Regions from separate parts of the Serratia sp. TSA_198.1 genome, predicted to be linked through region 4. Evidence: predicted binding sites of a transcription regulator. Region 4 holds the regulator's gene; each other region holds the start of a gene.

Region 1 (3,776 bases), on a different contig from region 4:
TGGCGATCCACACCGGATCCAGCGGGTTGATGCCAACGGTTGGGGCAACCATAACCGCCAACATCGCCGGATACAGGCCTGCACACCCGTTCTGGCCGATGGTAGCGCCGAACGAAGCGGAGAAGCTGGCGATGGATTCCGGCACGCCCAGGCGGCGAGTCTGCGCTTCCACGTTGAGCGGAATGCTGGCGGCGCTGGAGCGGCTGGTGAAGGCGAAGGTGATGACCGGCCAGACTTTGCGGAAGAATTTCGCCGGGTTAACGCCGGTGAAGGCCAACAGCAGGGCGTGTACCCCAAACATGATTGCCAGACCGAGGTAAGATGCCACCACGAAGCTGCCGAGTTTGACGATGTCGTGGATGTTAGAACCGGCTACCACTTTGGTCATTAACGCCAGTACGCCGTACGGAGTCAGTTTCATCACCAGACGCACCAGCTTCATCACCCAGGATTGCAGGGTGTCGATAGCCACCAGCACGCGCTGGCCTTTCTCTTTATCGTCTTTCAGCAACTGCAGCGAAGCCACACCCAGGAAGGCGGCGAAGATCACTACGCTGATGATTGAGGTTGGGCTGGCACCGGTCAGATCGGCGAACGGGTTTTTCGGCACGAACGACAGCACCAGTTGCGGTACGGTCAGGTCCGCCACTTTACCGATGTAGTTGCTCTGGATAGCCGCCATGCGCGCGCTTTCCTGCGTGCCCTGGACCAGGCCTTCTGCAGTCAGGCCAAACAGGTTGGTCACCAGCACACCCACCAATGCGGCGATAAGCGTGGTGAACAGCAGGGTGCCGATGGTCAGGAAACTGATCTTGCCCAGTGAAGAGGCATTGTGCAGCTTGGCTACCGCGCTCAGGATTGAGGCAAATACCAGCGGCATTACGATCATTTGCAGCAGTTGCACATAGCCGTTACCGACAATGTTGAACCAGCTGATGGATTCTTTCAGGACTGGGTTATCCGAGCCATACACCAGTTGCAGGCCCAGGCCGAACACTACGCCCATCACCAGGCCGACCAGTACTTTTTTCGCCAGGCTCCATTGCTTATGGCGGGTTTGCGCCAACAGCAAAAGGAGGGCGACAAAAACCACCATGTTAATTACCAGCGGAAAATTCATCCCCAATGTCTCCAATCATTTTTCTTATATAAAAACGGCTACGCGCCAAGGTGTAGCGAATCAAATATCGTAACAGTTTGCGCAACGGCTCACTTATATCCAAATGGAATTTTATATAACTTTGAATATGAATTTGTTTAATTAATATACTTTGTGAATGGTTATTGGCCGGTTTTTGTGATCACAGTCTGATATTTTTGATTTGCTCAAAATAGGACTGCACAGGAATGGTGCACCCTCCTTGCCAATAGATAGCGAAGGCCACCAGGCAGAGGCAAAGGGCTCTCTCCAACTGGTTGCCTTTCTGGGAATTTAGCACCGGCAGGCGAAAGCGCCAGCGGCAGGGCCAGAGCAAGGGTACGCCGGCAGGGGTGAGCATATCGGCCAACAGGTGGCTGAAATAGCCAATAATCATCGCATGCAGCACGTCGGGCGGGATAGGCCAACTGCGCGGCACATCTAACTGGAACAGCGCCATACCGCCGGCGATCGCCAGCAGGCTGTGGGTGAAACCGCGATGCCCGAAGGCTCGGGAGATGGGAATGGCAATCCAGCGCAGGCGTTGGCCCAGGACCGATTTGGGGTGATCGATATCGGGCAGCAGTGAGGTTAGCAGTGCGGCAGGGATAATGTGCCACCAGTCGCCGGTGGCCAGCTCCGGTGTCACCTCGGCCTTCTTGGCGAAAATCGCGCAAGCGACAGAGAAAATAAGATGTCCTTCCGCGGTCATGCTGTTGTTGTTCCGGCTGATAAACTGTTAATTTATCCAGTATATGGGAAAATTAACAGTTGCGGAAGCGGTTACCCTGTAACTAATTGTTTGTTTTACCCGGTTTTACAACGAGTTGTTACGTAAAAGGTTAAGCATTGACCGTTGTGGATGCCGTGGATGATCGTAAGGAATGCGTTGACTACCTCCAGCGAATGCATCTCGACTGCAGGCCTGCGGGAGAAAGCGCCGAGCGGCAGAGTTGCGCTGCGTGGCAGTGACAGCGCTTACCGGCTACCCGGCGCTTTCTTGATGCCTCAGCATAGATATTCCGGTACATTAATTCAATAAAAATGAAATAATGTTTTATTTATTTTCAGGGCTAAGGCAGGGTTTTGAAAATTAGCGGGAGGAACCAGGGGATAAAAGAGAGAGGCAGGGCGGCAGCGCGATAACGCCGCCGCGAAAGATTACGCCAGATGGCCGGGAGTAAGCTGTTCGAGGGTATCGAGTTTATGGTCCGCCAGTGCCCAGCGCGTGTCGTGGCGATACTCTTGCGCCGGGATGACGATTGAACGCATTCTCGCGGCCTTGGTGGCAATCATGCCGTTGAACGAGTCTTCCAGCGTGATGCAGCGCAACGGATCGCTGCCGAGACGTTCGGCGGCGATAAGGTAAACCTCCGGGTGCGGTTTGCTGTAAGGCAGATATTCGGCGGACACCAGTTGATCGAAATACCCCGCCAGATCGAACATCTTCAACACCTGTCGTTGCATGTGCAGCGGCGATGCGGAGGCCAGGCCAATCTTCAGATCCAGACTGCGGCACAGTTCCAACGCCTGTTGCACGCCCGGCAGCAACGGCCTTTTTTCGTGTACCAGCTCAATGGCACGTTCAATAATCCGCGCGGAGACCTCCTCCAGCGAAACGCCTTGCCACGGCATGGCCTGAAACCACATTTTCACCACCAGATCGATGCGTAGCCCGAGGGTGTCCGGCAGTTTATGGCGGTCAGACAGATCCAGCCCCAGCGCGCCAAAGATATTCAGTTCCGCCTGTAGCCACAGCGGTTCTGAGTCGATCAACAAACCGTCCATATCAAAAATAGCGGTTTCAATGCGTTGCGAATAGGCCATTAGCGATGAGCTCCTGCCGGCGTCGGTGAATGTGCCACCACTTTAGCATCGCCGGGAACCAGACTAAAATTTTTGCCTGCCGGATTGCGTCGCATTCGCTCTGGGCGCCTTGCCGAAACGCAGGATACGCCACAGATCGCGCAGTTTTGACCACCAGCGCTGGTGCTGCCGCTCGGTAACCTGCTGCAGCATGCGGGCATAGTCCAGCACCAACCCCGGCGTCCAGGTCATGGTCTCTCCGCGGCTACGCAACACCGCCAGCATCCACAGGTTGGGGTCGAGGATCAAAAACAGAAAGCGCCGCCACAGAGGTTTGTCGCCCAATACGCCCTCCAACGCACTGTCCAGCGCCAGGATCACAGTGGTGGAACAGTTGCGGCGCGTCAGGTTGTAGGTTGTGTCCTGGCGATACCCTTGCCAGAAGGCGTGCAAGGCAGCTGGGTTATAACGGCGGAACTGGATTTTCTTGTCGGGTGCGCACCAGGCTGCCACCTCTTGCTGCAAGCCGGGCAGAAAGCGACCCTCGACGTTGTTTTGTTCGCCGGAGTGCAGTAACTGACGGAAATCCTGCACTGAATGGCTGATGTCATTCAGCGGATAATGGCTGATGTACAAATCCGGGGCCAGCGCCAGAGCGGCATGCCCGGTGGAGATATGGCCGCCGCCATCCACTGCGGCGATATAGCGGTCAACAATGTAGCGCCGGCGCGCATCTTTCGCCGCCGCCACCGGAGTCCAGACATAGACCGTCAAGGGGGCAGCCTGAACCGTTAGCGCAGCAGCAGGTTGCTGTCGGTTCAGGGAGAAGCTC
Region 2 (3,776 bases), on a different contig from region 4:
ACGACCACGCCGACCAGCCTGTCCTGCGGCATTTCAGCCAACAGGGTGGCAGTCAGTTCGTCCGCCACCAGCACGAAACGCGCCGGCCACTGAGTCGCGCCCTGTGTGGTGTCGTCGAGGTGGAATAGCAGGCGCTGGCCGAGCGCGCGCAAATCGCTGGCGCGCTCGCGCATATAGGTGTCTTGCAGGCTGGCGAACTGGGCGGCAAAGACCTCGATCACCTGTTTAACCGCCCATTCCGCCACGGAACCGGCGTCAATTTCGGCAAACAGCTCGCGCTTGAGGCGGGCGTCGTTCAACAGGTGAGAATACAGATCGAAAATCGCCGCGCTCTCTTTTTGCGAGCTGGCGGCAAAGCGCTTGCTGAAACGGCGGAATTCCGCGCCCGCTTCTTCCAGCGCCTGCGTCAGGCGTTCCCGCTCGCTCACGGTATCGAGCGTCGAGGCCTTGTAAACCTGATCGAGCGACGGCTGGCTGCTGTCCTGCCAACCTTCCGCCACCGCTACGCCGGGGGATGCCGCCAGCGCTCGGATGCGGGTCTGGCGATATTGGCCAAAAATGGCGTTAAGCTGCGATTGCGAGAGGATCCCGGCCATTTGCGTAGCCAGAGTCACCATGAAGGATTCTTCGCTTTCGTCGAACTGGCGCAGCTCACGCTGCTGCACCACCAGCACCCCCAGCAGTTGGCGGCGATGAATAATCGGCACGCCCAGGAAGGATCGGAAACGATCCTCCTTCACCTGAGGTATGTATTTGAAGCTGGGGTGGCTCTGCGCATCCGCCAGGTTTATCGGCTCTGCACGGCGCCCGACCAACCCGACGATGCCTTCATCAAATGCCAGCGCGATAGCGCGCCCGCGCGGTTTTTTCAACCCGCGCGTCGCCATCAGGTAGTAGCAGCGGCGATCGTTGTCTGCCAGATAAATGGAGCAGACTTCCGTATCCATCGCCAGACAGGTTTCATTGACCAAAAGATCCAGCGCATCTGTCAGACTGGCCGCCGCGGCCACCTTCTCAACAATTTCTCGCAAGCGCGTGAGCATAGTCGGCTTAACTTAACCTCTCTTCCGGCGATAGGCGGGGGGCTGCCGCTGTGTTGCCTGCTCCTGCATCGGCATCACGGTGACGGCGAATTCTTTCATCACCCGGCGGTAAACGTCGCGTTTGAACGACACCACCTGGCGTACCGGATACCAAAAACTCACCCAGCGCCAGCCGTCAAACTCCGGCGTGCTGCTGCGTTGCATATTGATATCCGCGTCATTGCACATTAACTGCAACAAAAACCATTTCTGCTTTTGGCCGATACATACCGGCTTTGTGTCCCAACGCACCAAACGTTTTGGCAATTTATAGCGCAACCAGTTGCGGGTTGAGGCCAGGATGCGCACATCCTTTTTGCTCAGCCCCACTTCTTCGAACAGCTCACGGTACATTGCCTGTTCTGCGGTTTCGCCAGGGTTAATCCCACCTTGGGGAAACTGCCAGGAGTGTTGACCGTAACGGCGAGCCCAAAGGACCTGCCCCTGACGATTACAGATTACGATACCAACATTCGGGCGGTAGCCATCATCATCGATCACCGGACTACCTCGATAAGCTTAATTTCGCATAGATGTACTGATTGTTTCACACAAGCTACAGGCGGTAAACCACTGCTTTGCAGCGCCGTAAACCGGATAACATTGGGATAACTCACAGATAATGGCAAAGTTATAAACATGCGAGGCGATTTCACGGCAGTTTTATTCACTTTTTCTGTGGATAGGTGTGTGAAGAACTCAAGGGATAAGCTGGTACAACTCTGACGAGCCTAAAAACACCGTTAAAACCAATTCAATATTATTCCAATAAAAACAACAATATATATTATTATCAACAGGTATAAACAGGGCGGAAATGTGATCTGTGCACGGTTAGGATCTTACCCTGGCGAAAGATCCACCAACGTCGTTTTTATCCACAGATTATCCGTATGAGTTACGCACAAAACGGACAATTTCGCAAAAAAATGCCCGCGTCAAGGCTGTAAATCGAACCAGTGATCGGGAAAAATTTGGGTTATCCCATAAATCTGTGGATAAATAGGTGTAAGATCCTGTTTATTGTCGGTGGCTTCAGGTGCACAAGCGCCGGAGGGAATTTGTTTCCTGCGCGACGGAAGAAAAAAAGTCATGAAAAATCATGCTGCTATTAGTCTATTCCCGTGTCTTTTCCAGCCGATGTTCGCTGTGCACAAATGCAGTACATTTTTCAATCAAATATGACGGGCTTGCATTATGGCGTTTTTATCCCCTCTTCCCCTTCCGCCGGAAAACGAACGGCAGCTGTTTGAACGAGCACAGCAGCTTGCCGGCTTTACCCTGGGTGAACTGGCCGCGCGTGCCCAGTTGCCGATCCCCAAGGATCTGAAACGCGATAAAGGTTGGGTGGGCATGCTGCTGGAGCTGTACCTCGGCGCCATGGCGGGCAGCAAACCGGAGCAGGATTTTCCCGAACTGGGCATTGAGTTGAAAACCATCCCGATTGACGCTGCCGGCAAGCCGCTGGAGACCACCTTCGTCTGTGTAGCACCGCTTACCGGCAACAGCGGCGTTACCTGGGCCAGCAGTCATGTACGCCATAAGCTGGCGCGGGTATTGTGGATACCGGTAGAAGGCGAGCGACAAATCCCGCTGGCGCAGCGGCGCATAGGATCACCGCTACTGTGGAGCCCGAGCGCCGCTGAAGAAGAGATGCTGCGCCGGGATTGGGAGGAACTGATGGACCTGATCGTGCTCGGCCACGTGGAGCGGATCACCGCTCGTCACGGAGAGGTACTGCAACTGCGGCCCAAAGCGGCCAACAGCAAGGCGTTAACCGAGGCCATCGGCGAACAGGGCCAGCCTATCCTCACGCTGCCGCGCGGTTTTTATTTGAAAAAAAGCTTCACCGGCGCGTTATTGGCAAGACATTTCTTAATATGATCCTCTTTGTTTAAGCCATGTTTAGCTAACAGTGTCGCCGTACCAATAAACGCGTATAATTCAGCCTTTGCTTTTTATTAAGGTGTGGCTTGGCAATGTTCGATTGGATTATGGATCCCAATGCCTGGTTAGCGTTAGGTACGCTGACCATTCTTGAGATCATTCTGGGTATTGATAATATTATTTTCCTGTCTCTGGTGGTGGCCAAACTGCCGAAAGCGCAGCAGAACAAGGCTCGCCGTATCGGTCTGGCCGGCGCCATGCTGATGCGTCTGGGGCTGCTGGCTTCCATCGCCTGGGTGATCCGCCTGACCCACCCGCTGTTTACGGTGATGGACCACAGCATCTCGGCGCGCGATCTTATCCTGCTGCTCGGCGGGCTGTTCCTGATCTGGAAAGCCAGCAAAGAGATCCACGAAACTATCGAAGGGTCCGATGAAGAGCACCACACGAAAGTGAACGGCTTCTTCGGCGCCATCGTGCAGATTATGTTACTGGATATCATCTTCAGCCTGGACTCGGTGATTACGGCGGTAGGCCTGTCCGATCACCTGTTTATCATGATGGCGGCGGTGGTGATTGCGGTTGGGGTAATGATGTTTGCCGCCCGACCGATCGGCGAGTTCGTTAACCGCCATCCTTCAGTGAAAATGCTGGCGCTGGCGTTCCTGATTCTGGTGGGCTTCACGCTGATGCTGGAAAGCTTCCAGGTACATATTCCGAAAGGTTACATCTACTTTGCGATGTTCTTCTCGATGTCCGTCGAAGCGCTCAACCTGATGCGCGGCAAGAAAAACCAGGCCCCAGAGT
Region 3 (3,776 bases), on a different contig from region 4:
GCGATCCGCAGCGCGTAGAGAAAATTGCCAAGCTGATGGAAAACCCGGTGCACCTGGCTTCCCATCGTGAATTTACTACCTGGCGCGCAGAGCTGGACGGCAAGGCGGTGATCGTCTGCTCCACCGGCATCGGCGGCCCGTCTACCTCGATCGCCGTTGAAGAATTGGCGCAACTGGGGATCCGTACCTTCCTGCGTATCGGCACCACCGGGGCTATTCAGTCGAACATCAACGTCGGCGACGTGCTGGTCACTACCGCGGCGGTTCGCCTTGACGGCGCCAGCCTGCACTTTGCGCCGATGGAATTCCCGGCCGTGGCCGACTTTGCCTGCACCACCGCACTGGTCGAGGCCGCCAAGGCCAGCGGCGCCACCACGCATATTGGCGTGACCGCGTCTTCTGATACCTTCTATCCGGGCCAGGAACGTTACGATACCTATTCCGGCCGCGTCGTCAGCCGCTTTAAGGGCTCGATGGCAGAATGGCAGGCGATGGGCGTGATGAACTATGAAATGGAATCCGCCACTCTGCTGACCATGTGCGCAAGCCAGGGCCTGCGTGCCGGTATGGTTGCCGGCGTGATCGTCAACCGCACCCAGCAGGAAATTCCAAACGCAGAAACCATGAAAAACACCGAAAGCAAAGCGGTGCAGATCGTGGTTGAAGCGGCGCGCCGCCTGCTGTAATCGCCTTCCTCCCTTCAACGGGCCGCCAACGCGGTCCGTTTTTCCATTCAGCCCTAATCTGTTACGGTGATACCCGTCGTCTTTCAAACTGCGGTTGGCAGCAACGTGAAAGCCAGGGTGTATCTAGCTATCAGCGCCCCCTTTTTACCTGTTGATTTCGGCTTTGCTGCCCAGGCGGCGATTTTTTAGACAATAACGGCGAGGACGTCTATGGCAGCCCAGATTCTGCTTCTTCCTTCACAAACTCTGCCTGATGGCGGCATTAACGTCCGCGATCAATACGGTTTACCGGCCGCTGGTTGGAAGCGCAATCCGGCCTGGGTCGACGTCAGCGCGAAGTGCAACTGGCGTTAACCTCGAGTAAACCGCTACGCGTTTAGCCGGAGTTTAACCTGCCCCGGCCGGCATTGCGTATCCTTGGCACAGGAAACCTCGTATCAGGAGCCCGTATTGAGCCTCAACGACATTATCAACTGGGTCAGCGATGCCGTGCGTCAGCACGAAGGCTGGGCCATCCCCATTATTTTCTTCCTGGCATTCGGCGAATCGCTGGCGTTCTTGTCCCTGCTGTTGCCGGCCACGGTTATCCTGCTGGCGTTGGGCGCGTTGATTGGCGAGAGCGGTATCGCTTTTTGGCCTATCTGGGCCGCCGCCGCCATAGGGGCATTTTTTGGCGACTGGCTTTCTTACTGGATCGGTTACCACTATCAAGACCGTGTGGCGCACATGTGGCCGTTATCGCGTAATCCGCAGTTGCTGGACCGCGGCCATGCGTTTTTTGAACGCTGGGGCGTGCTGGGCATTTTTATCGGCCGCTTCTTCGGGCCGCTGCGCGCGGTGGTGCCGCTGGTCGGCGGTATCTGCGGCATGCCCCAACGTTACTTCCAACTGGCGAATATCACTTCAGCGATGATCTGGGCGTTCGGCATTCTTGCGCCGGGAGCCTTTGGCATCAAGTGGTTAACCCAGTGGTTTGGCTAGTTTTTGCCTGACTTGCGCGGCGTTTCGCAATATTGCGTTGCCGGTGCAAAATCAGACTGGACATCCATACAGCATCCCCTTAACGTGACGGGCAACGGGCGCATAAACGGCAAGGCGTAACAGGAGGCAGGGTGGATACCAGTTTGGTTTACGGTGTGGGCGGGGTAGTGGTCGGCATACTGTTGGGGTGGTTGATCGCCAGCCTGCGCATGCAGCAGGCCCATGCGCAGCATGAAACCGAGCTGCGGCTGCTGGAACAGTCGTTGCAGCAGGCACAGCAGGAAACGGCGGCCCGGCAGGACGTTCTGCAACGCAATGAACAGCAAATGCGGCAAACCGATTTGGAACTGCGCAATTTGCACAGCCAATTGGCGGCCGGGCACGAAAAGCTGCAACAACTCAATCACTGGCGCACCGAATGCGAACTGCTTAATCAGGAGCTGCGCGCCCAGCGTGAGGTCAACAGCGCTCAGGAAGCCGAACTGCGGGAAGTGACCATCCGTCTGGAAGAGACCCGCATGGCGGCGGAAGAGAAGCAGCGTTTGCTGATCAACAGCGAACAACGGCTCACCACCCAGTTTGAAAACCTGGCCAACCGCATCTTCGAACACAGCGGGCGCAAGGTGAACGAACAGAACCAGCAAAGCCTGGATCGCCTGCTGCTGCCGTTGCGCGAACAACTGGACGGTTTCCGCCGTCAGGTGCAGGACAGCTTTGGCCAGGAAGCCCGCGAACGCCATACCCTGACCCATGAAATACGTAACCTTCAGCAACTCAACGCGCAGATGGCACGTGAGGCGATTAACCTGACCAAGGCGCTGAAAGGTGACAATAAAACCCAGGGCAATTGGGGCGAGGTGGTGCTGAGTCGGGTGCTGGAGGCCTCGGGTTTGCGCGAGGGGCACGAGTATGAAACTCAGGTTAATGTGCGGCTGGATCATCAGAGCCGTATGCAGCCTGACGTTATTGTGCGTCTGCCGCAGGGCAAGGATGTCGTGATCGATGCGAAAATGTCGCTGGTCGCCTACGAACGTTATTTCAACAGTGAAGACGACGCGGAACGCGAGGCGGCGCTTAGCGAGCATATCGCCTCGTTGCGCGGCCATATCCGCTTGCTGGGGCGCAAAGATTATCAACAGTTGCCCGGCCTGCGTTCACTGGACTATGTGTTGATGTTTATTCCGGTGGAGCCGGCTTTCCTGCTGGCCATCGACCGGGAGCCGGAATTGATAAGCGAAGCGCTTAAACACAATATTATGCTGGTCAGCCCGACCACGCTGTTGGTGGCGCTTCGCACCATCACCAACCTGTGGCGCTATGAGCACCAGAGCCAGAATGCTCAGCGCATTGCCGACCGGGCGGCACGGCTGTATGACAAGATGCGGCTGTTTGTCGACGACATGTCGGCGCTGGGGCAGAGCCTGGACAAGGCCCAGGGGAGTTATCGCCTGGCGATGAACAAACTGAGCGAAGGCCGTGGTAATCTTATCGGCCAAACCGAAGGGTTCCGCGCGCTGGGGGTTGAGGTGAAACGACCGATCAATCCGTTGCTGGCACAGCAAGCCGGCGCGCAGCATTATGATGAAGATGAGGCAGCGGATGACGATGACGTCAGCGCGTTGCCGCAGGCGGAAGACGATGATTCCGCCGAAGAACCACGCTCCGCTTCGCAGGCATGACAGCCGCCTTGAGGTGGGGTATTCCGTGGGGTTCTGGTACACTCGACCACACAAAATTGACTGAATAGCAGGCAGGACAATGGCAGATCAATCGCAGGAAACCACAGATTTCGGTTTTCGCACCGTAGCTAGAGACGAAAAACAGGCCATGGTGGCAGACGTTTTTCATTCGGTAGCGGCAAAGTATGACGTGATGAACGACCTGATGTCGTTTGGCATCCACCGTATCTGGAAGCAGTTTACCATTGACTGCAGCGGCGTGCGCCGTGGGCAGCGCGTACTGGATCTGGCCGGCGGCACCGGCGATCTGGCCGCCAAGTTCTCCCGCATGGTCGGTGAGCAAGGGCAGGTAGTGCTGGCGGACATTAACGACTCCATGCTGAAGATGGGCCGCGAGAAGCTGCGCGATCGCGGCATTATCGGCAACATC
Region 4 (3,776 bases):
CCCTGGTGATACAGCACGTAGGACAGCAGCAGGTAGTCCATATGGCTGCGGTGACACGGCACATAAACGATCTCGTGGCCGTCCTGCGCCAACTGGCGCACGCGCTCGGCATTAGTGACGTTGATGCCCTGATACAGCCGGTTCCAGGTCCAGCTCAGCACGCGATCGGAAAGGCGCACCGTCTCGTACGAGAAGTCGGCGGCGATCTCTTCCATCAGCGCAATGGCGTTCTGCTGGGCCTTTTCATGGGAAATTTTCTTGCTGCGCGCTTCGTCCTCGACCGCTTTTTCGATCGCTTTGGACGCCAGCAGCTTATTGAACAGATCCTGACGAGCCGGCAGGCTTGGGCCGACGGCGGCCAGACGTTGACGCGAGAAATGCATGCGCGCCACGCGCGCCAGTTTTTGTGCGATAGTTTTGTCCGTGCCGTGTTCGGTCGCCATTCGGCGCAGCGAAACGGTGTTGGAGAAACGCACGAAGCTGTCGCGGCCCAGCCACAGGACGGCGAAGAATTTCTGGACGCCGTTCAGCAAGCGCAGATGCGGCGTGCCGTGGCCTTCGCGGCCTGGGGAACGGCCAAACATCACCGACACCGGCAGCATCTGAATATCGAGATCCGGGTTGCTGCGGTGCAGATCCAGATAGTCGTGAAACAGTTTTACCGACTCTTCTTTCGGTGTGTAGTAGCGGAACACGCGCGGGCCGTCGTGAATAAACACGTGGCTTGGCAGTACGGTGCCGTCTATCTCCAGCGGATTGAGGGGGTCGGGCAAATCCTGCGCCAGGCACTGGGTGCGCAGCGTCAGTAAATCCGCCTTGGAATTATAAGGTAAAACATACAAAATCGGCCGTGAGGGATCCAACCCTAACTCCGTGACCGGATCTGAAGGGATAACCTTACTTCTTACCAACAATTTGAGTGGTAAATTCAATAATTTATAATAAATTTTACGCCAACCTGACATAACAACGTGAAGCCTCTTGTTAGCAATGCGCCGCAAGCATACCAGAAACCGGGTAGCAGATCTGTGGTGTTGGAAAACCGTGAGCCGGGAGAGTTTCCTGACCCAAGCTCTATAATTATGACTTACCTCTGTGAAAGGCACTAAAAAACATGGCAAACCAAGCAACCGGCCTGACCCGTATTATTAAAGCCGCCGGCTACTCATATAAAGGCTTTTCTGCTGCCTGGCAGCACGAAGCCGCATTCCGCCAGGAGCTGGTGGCGACCGTGCTGGCTATCATACTGGCGATCTGGCTGGATGTGGGTGTGATAGCGCGCATTTTACTGATCGGATCGGTGCTGTTGGTCATGATCGTCGAGATGCTGAACAGCGCGATTGAAGCCATTGTCGATAGGGTGGGCACGGAACACCACGAGCTTTCCGGGCGGGCGAAAGATATGGGGTCGGCGGCGGTAACGCTGACGATCATACTGGCGCTGTTTGTCTGGGGTTCGGTATTGTGGCAGCACTTTGCCTGAGTGGAACGCTCCGTTGCGGCGGGGCGCTAATCCCTGATTTTTATTCATTCTTCGGTTCCCAAGCCGCGCTTACCTGTATATACTCACAGCAAGACTGTATAAACAAACAGGGGGCGGAATGAAAGCATTAACTACCAGACAACAAGAAGTCTATGATCTGATTCGCGATCATATTTCGTCAACTGGCATGCCGCCAACGCGCGCCGAGATCGCCATGCGTCTGGGGTTCCGTTCGCCAAATGCTGCAGAAGAACATCTGAAAGCGCTGGCGCGCAAGGGCGTGATCGAGATCGTCTCCGGCGCTTCACGCGGCATTCGCCTGCTGATGGAAGATGAAGAAGGTTTACCGCTGATTGGCCGCGTGGCCGCCGGTGAACCGTTGCTGGCGCAGCAGCATATCGAAGGGCACTATAAGGTGGATCCTTCTCTGTTCAAACCGAGCGCGGATTTCCTGCTGCGGGTCAACGGCATGTCGATGCGTGATATCGGCATTCTCGACGGCGATCTGCTGGCGGTGCATAAAACCCAGGACGTGCGGAACGGCCAGGTAGTGGTAGCGCGTATTGAAGATGAAGTTACGGTCAAGCGCCTGAAAAAACACGGCAATGTGGTTGAACTGCTGCCGGAAAACAGCGAGTTCCAGCCTATCGTGGTCGACCTGCGTCAGCAAAATTTCACCATTGAAGGTCTGGCGGTCGGCGTGATCCGCAACGGCGACTGGATTTAATCGCTACGCCTGAACGTTGTCCTCTGATTTAAATCGCCCCAGCTCTGGGGCGATGTCATTTCTGATTCATTCAAACCTTACCGCCACGGGAACATTTCACTATGCGCCTGCTTTCTGCCTTCACCAGCGATACTGATAAAGCCCTATGGCGCCTTGCGTTACCCATGATCTTTTCCAATATTACCGTTCCGCTGCTCGGGCTGGTGGATACTGCGGTGATTGGCCACCTGGATAGCCCCACCTATCTGGGCGGCGTTGCTATTGGTGCCATGGCTACCAGCTTCCTGTTTATGTTGCTGCTGTTCCTTCGCATGAGCACTACCGGTCTGGCGGCACAGGCGCTCGGTGCACAGGATCCTCAGGGGTTGGCGCGCGCTTTTATGCAGCCGTTGTGGCTGGCGGTGTTGGCCGGTGTGGCGATTGTGCTGCTGCGCCACCCGTTGATCGATATGGCGTTGCAGATCGTGGGCGGCGATGGCGCGGTGCTGGAGCAAGCGCGGTTATTCCTCGAAATCCGCTGGCTAAGTGCGCCGGCGGCGTTAGCCAACATGGTGATCCTGGGCTGGCTGCTTGGCGTGCAATACGTGCGTGCACCGGTGATCTTGCTGATTATCGGTAACCTGCTGAATATCGTACTGGATATCTGGTTGGTGATGGGGCTGGGTTGGAACGTGCAAGGGGCGGCGACGGCGACCGTCATCTCTGAATATGCCACCCTGCTGCTGGGGCTATGGCTTGCCTGGCGGGTGATGCGCATACGAGGCATTTCCGCGCCGATGCTGCGCCAGGCCTGGCGCGGTAATCTGCGGCGCCTGCTGGCGCTGAATCGCGACATCATGTTGCGTTCACTGCTGCTGCAAGCGTGTTTTGCCTCACTGACCATCTTCGGTGCCCGGCTTGGCGGCGACGTGGTGGCGGTAAACGCGGTACTGATGAATTTGCTGACCTTCACGGCCTACGCGCTCGACGGCTTTGCCTACGCGGTAGAGGCGCATTCCGGCCATGCCTATGGCGCTCGCGACGACAGCCAACTGCGCAAGGTGTGGCGCGCCGCCTGTCGCCAGGCTTGTTTGGTGGCACTGGCTTTTGGGGTGGTGTATGCCGTTGCCGGGCAGCAAATCATCTCGGCATTAACCTCTTTACCCGAGTTGCGTACGCTGGCGAGCCATTATCTGCCGTGGCAGGTGGTGCTGCCGTTAGTCGGTGTGTGGTGTTACCTGCTGGACGGCATGTTTATTGGTGCGACCCGCGGCGCCGAAATGCGCAACAGCATGGCGGTGGCGGCCGTCGGTTTCGGCCTGACGTTGTTTACCGTCCCTGTATTAGGCAATCACGGATTATGGCTGGCGCTGGCGGTGTTTTTGTCGCTGCGGGGCATTGCGCTGGGCTGGTTCTGGCATCGTCACCGGCTGCGCGGTACCTGGTTTACGGTGCAATAAGTCAGAGAGTTTTATAGATAATTGAGTAATTTTTCTTATGTTTTTATTTATATTTGCTTACATGTTCACAAGCGACATGCCAGTCGGGTAGTACCTTGTTTGTTAGTGTCTTTTTCTGTTTAATTGT

The links. Region 4 encodes LexA, which represses DNA repair genes until DNA is damaged. Its sites were predicted from a motif close to TNCTGTATGTACATACAGNA; they were not measured.
Region 1: ACUTSW_RS05350 (metal-dependent hydrolase) is a predicted target of LexA. The motif match lies at 1,873-1,892, and genes of this name have one in related genera.
Region 2: mutH (DNA mismatch repair endonuclease MutH) is a predicted target of LexA. The motif match lies at 2,228-2,247, and genes of this name have one in related genera.
Region 3: rmuC (DNA recombination protein RmuC) is a predicted target of LexA. The motif match lies at 1,722-1,741, and genes of this name have one in related genera.

What each region holds. Positions count from the first base shown of each region.
Region 1 is NZ_JBQZFP010000001.1:1,138,275-1,142,050, reverse strand. It holds gene ACUTSW_RS05355 (L-cystine transporter) at 1-1,120, opposite strand, end outside; gene ACUTSW_RS05350 (metal-dependent hydrolase) at 1,302-1,850, opposite strand; gene hxpB (hexitol phosphatase HxpB) at 2,300-2,965, opposite strand; gene ACUTSW_RS05340 (HdeD family acid-resistance protein) at 3,029-3,776, opposite strand, start outside.
Region 2 is NZ_JBQZFP010000002.1:74,364-78,139, forward strand. It holds gene ptsP (phosphoenolpyruvate--protein phosphotransferase) at 1-1,043, opposite strand, end outside; gene rppH (RNA pyrophosphohydrolase) at 1,056-1,583, opposite strand; gene mutH (DNA mismatch repair endonuclease MutH) at 2,280-2,966, shown strand; gene ACUTSW_RS11755 (TerC family protein) at 3,062-3,776, shown strand, end outside.
Region 3 is NZ_JBQZFP010000005.1:19,502-23,277, reverse strand. It holds gene udp (uridine phosphorylase) at 1-686, shown strand, start outside; gene ACUTSW_RS18820 (hypothetical protein) at 897-1,040, shown strand; gene ACUTSW_RS18815 (DedA family protein) at 1,137-1,667, shown strand; gene rmuC (DNA recombination protein RmuC) at 1,799-3,346, shown strand; gene ubiE (bifunctional demethylmenaquinone methyltransferase/2-methoxy-6-polyprenyl-1,4-benzoquinol methylase UbiE) at 3,426-3,776, shown strand, end outside.
Region 4 is NZ_JBQZFP010000009.1:54,748-58,523, forward strand. It holds gene plsB (glycerol-3-phosphate 1-O-acyltransferase PlsB) at 1-965, opposite strand, end outside; gene ACUTSW_RS23525 (diacylglycerol kinase) at 1,115-1,483, shown strand; gene lexA (transcriptional repressor LexA) at 1,602-2,210, shown strand; gene dinF (MATE family efflux transporter DinF) at 2,312-3,649, shown strand.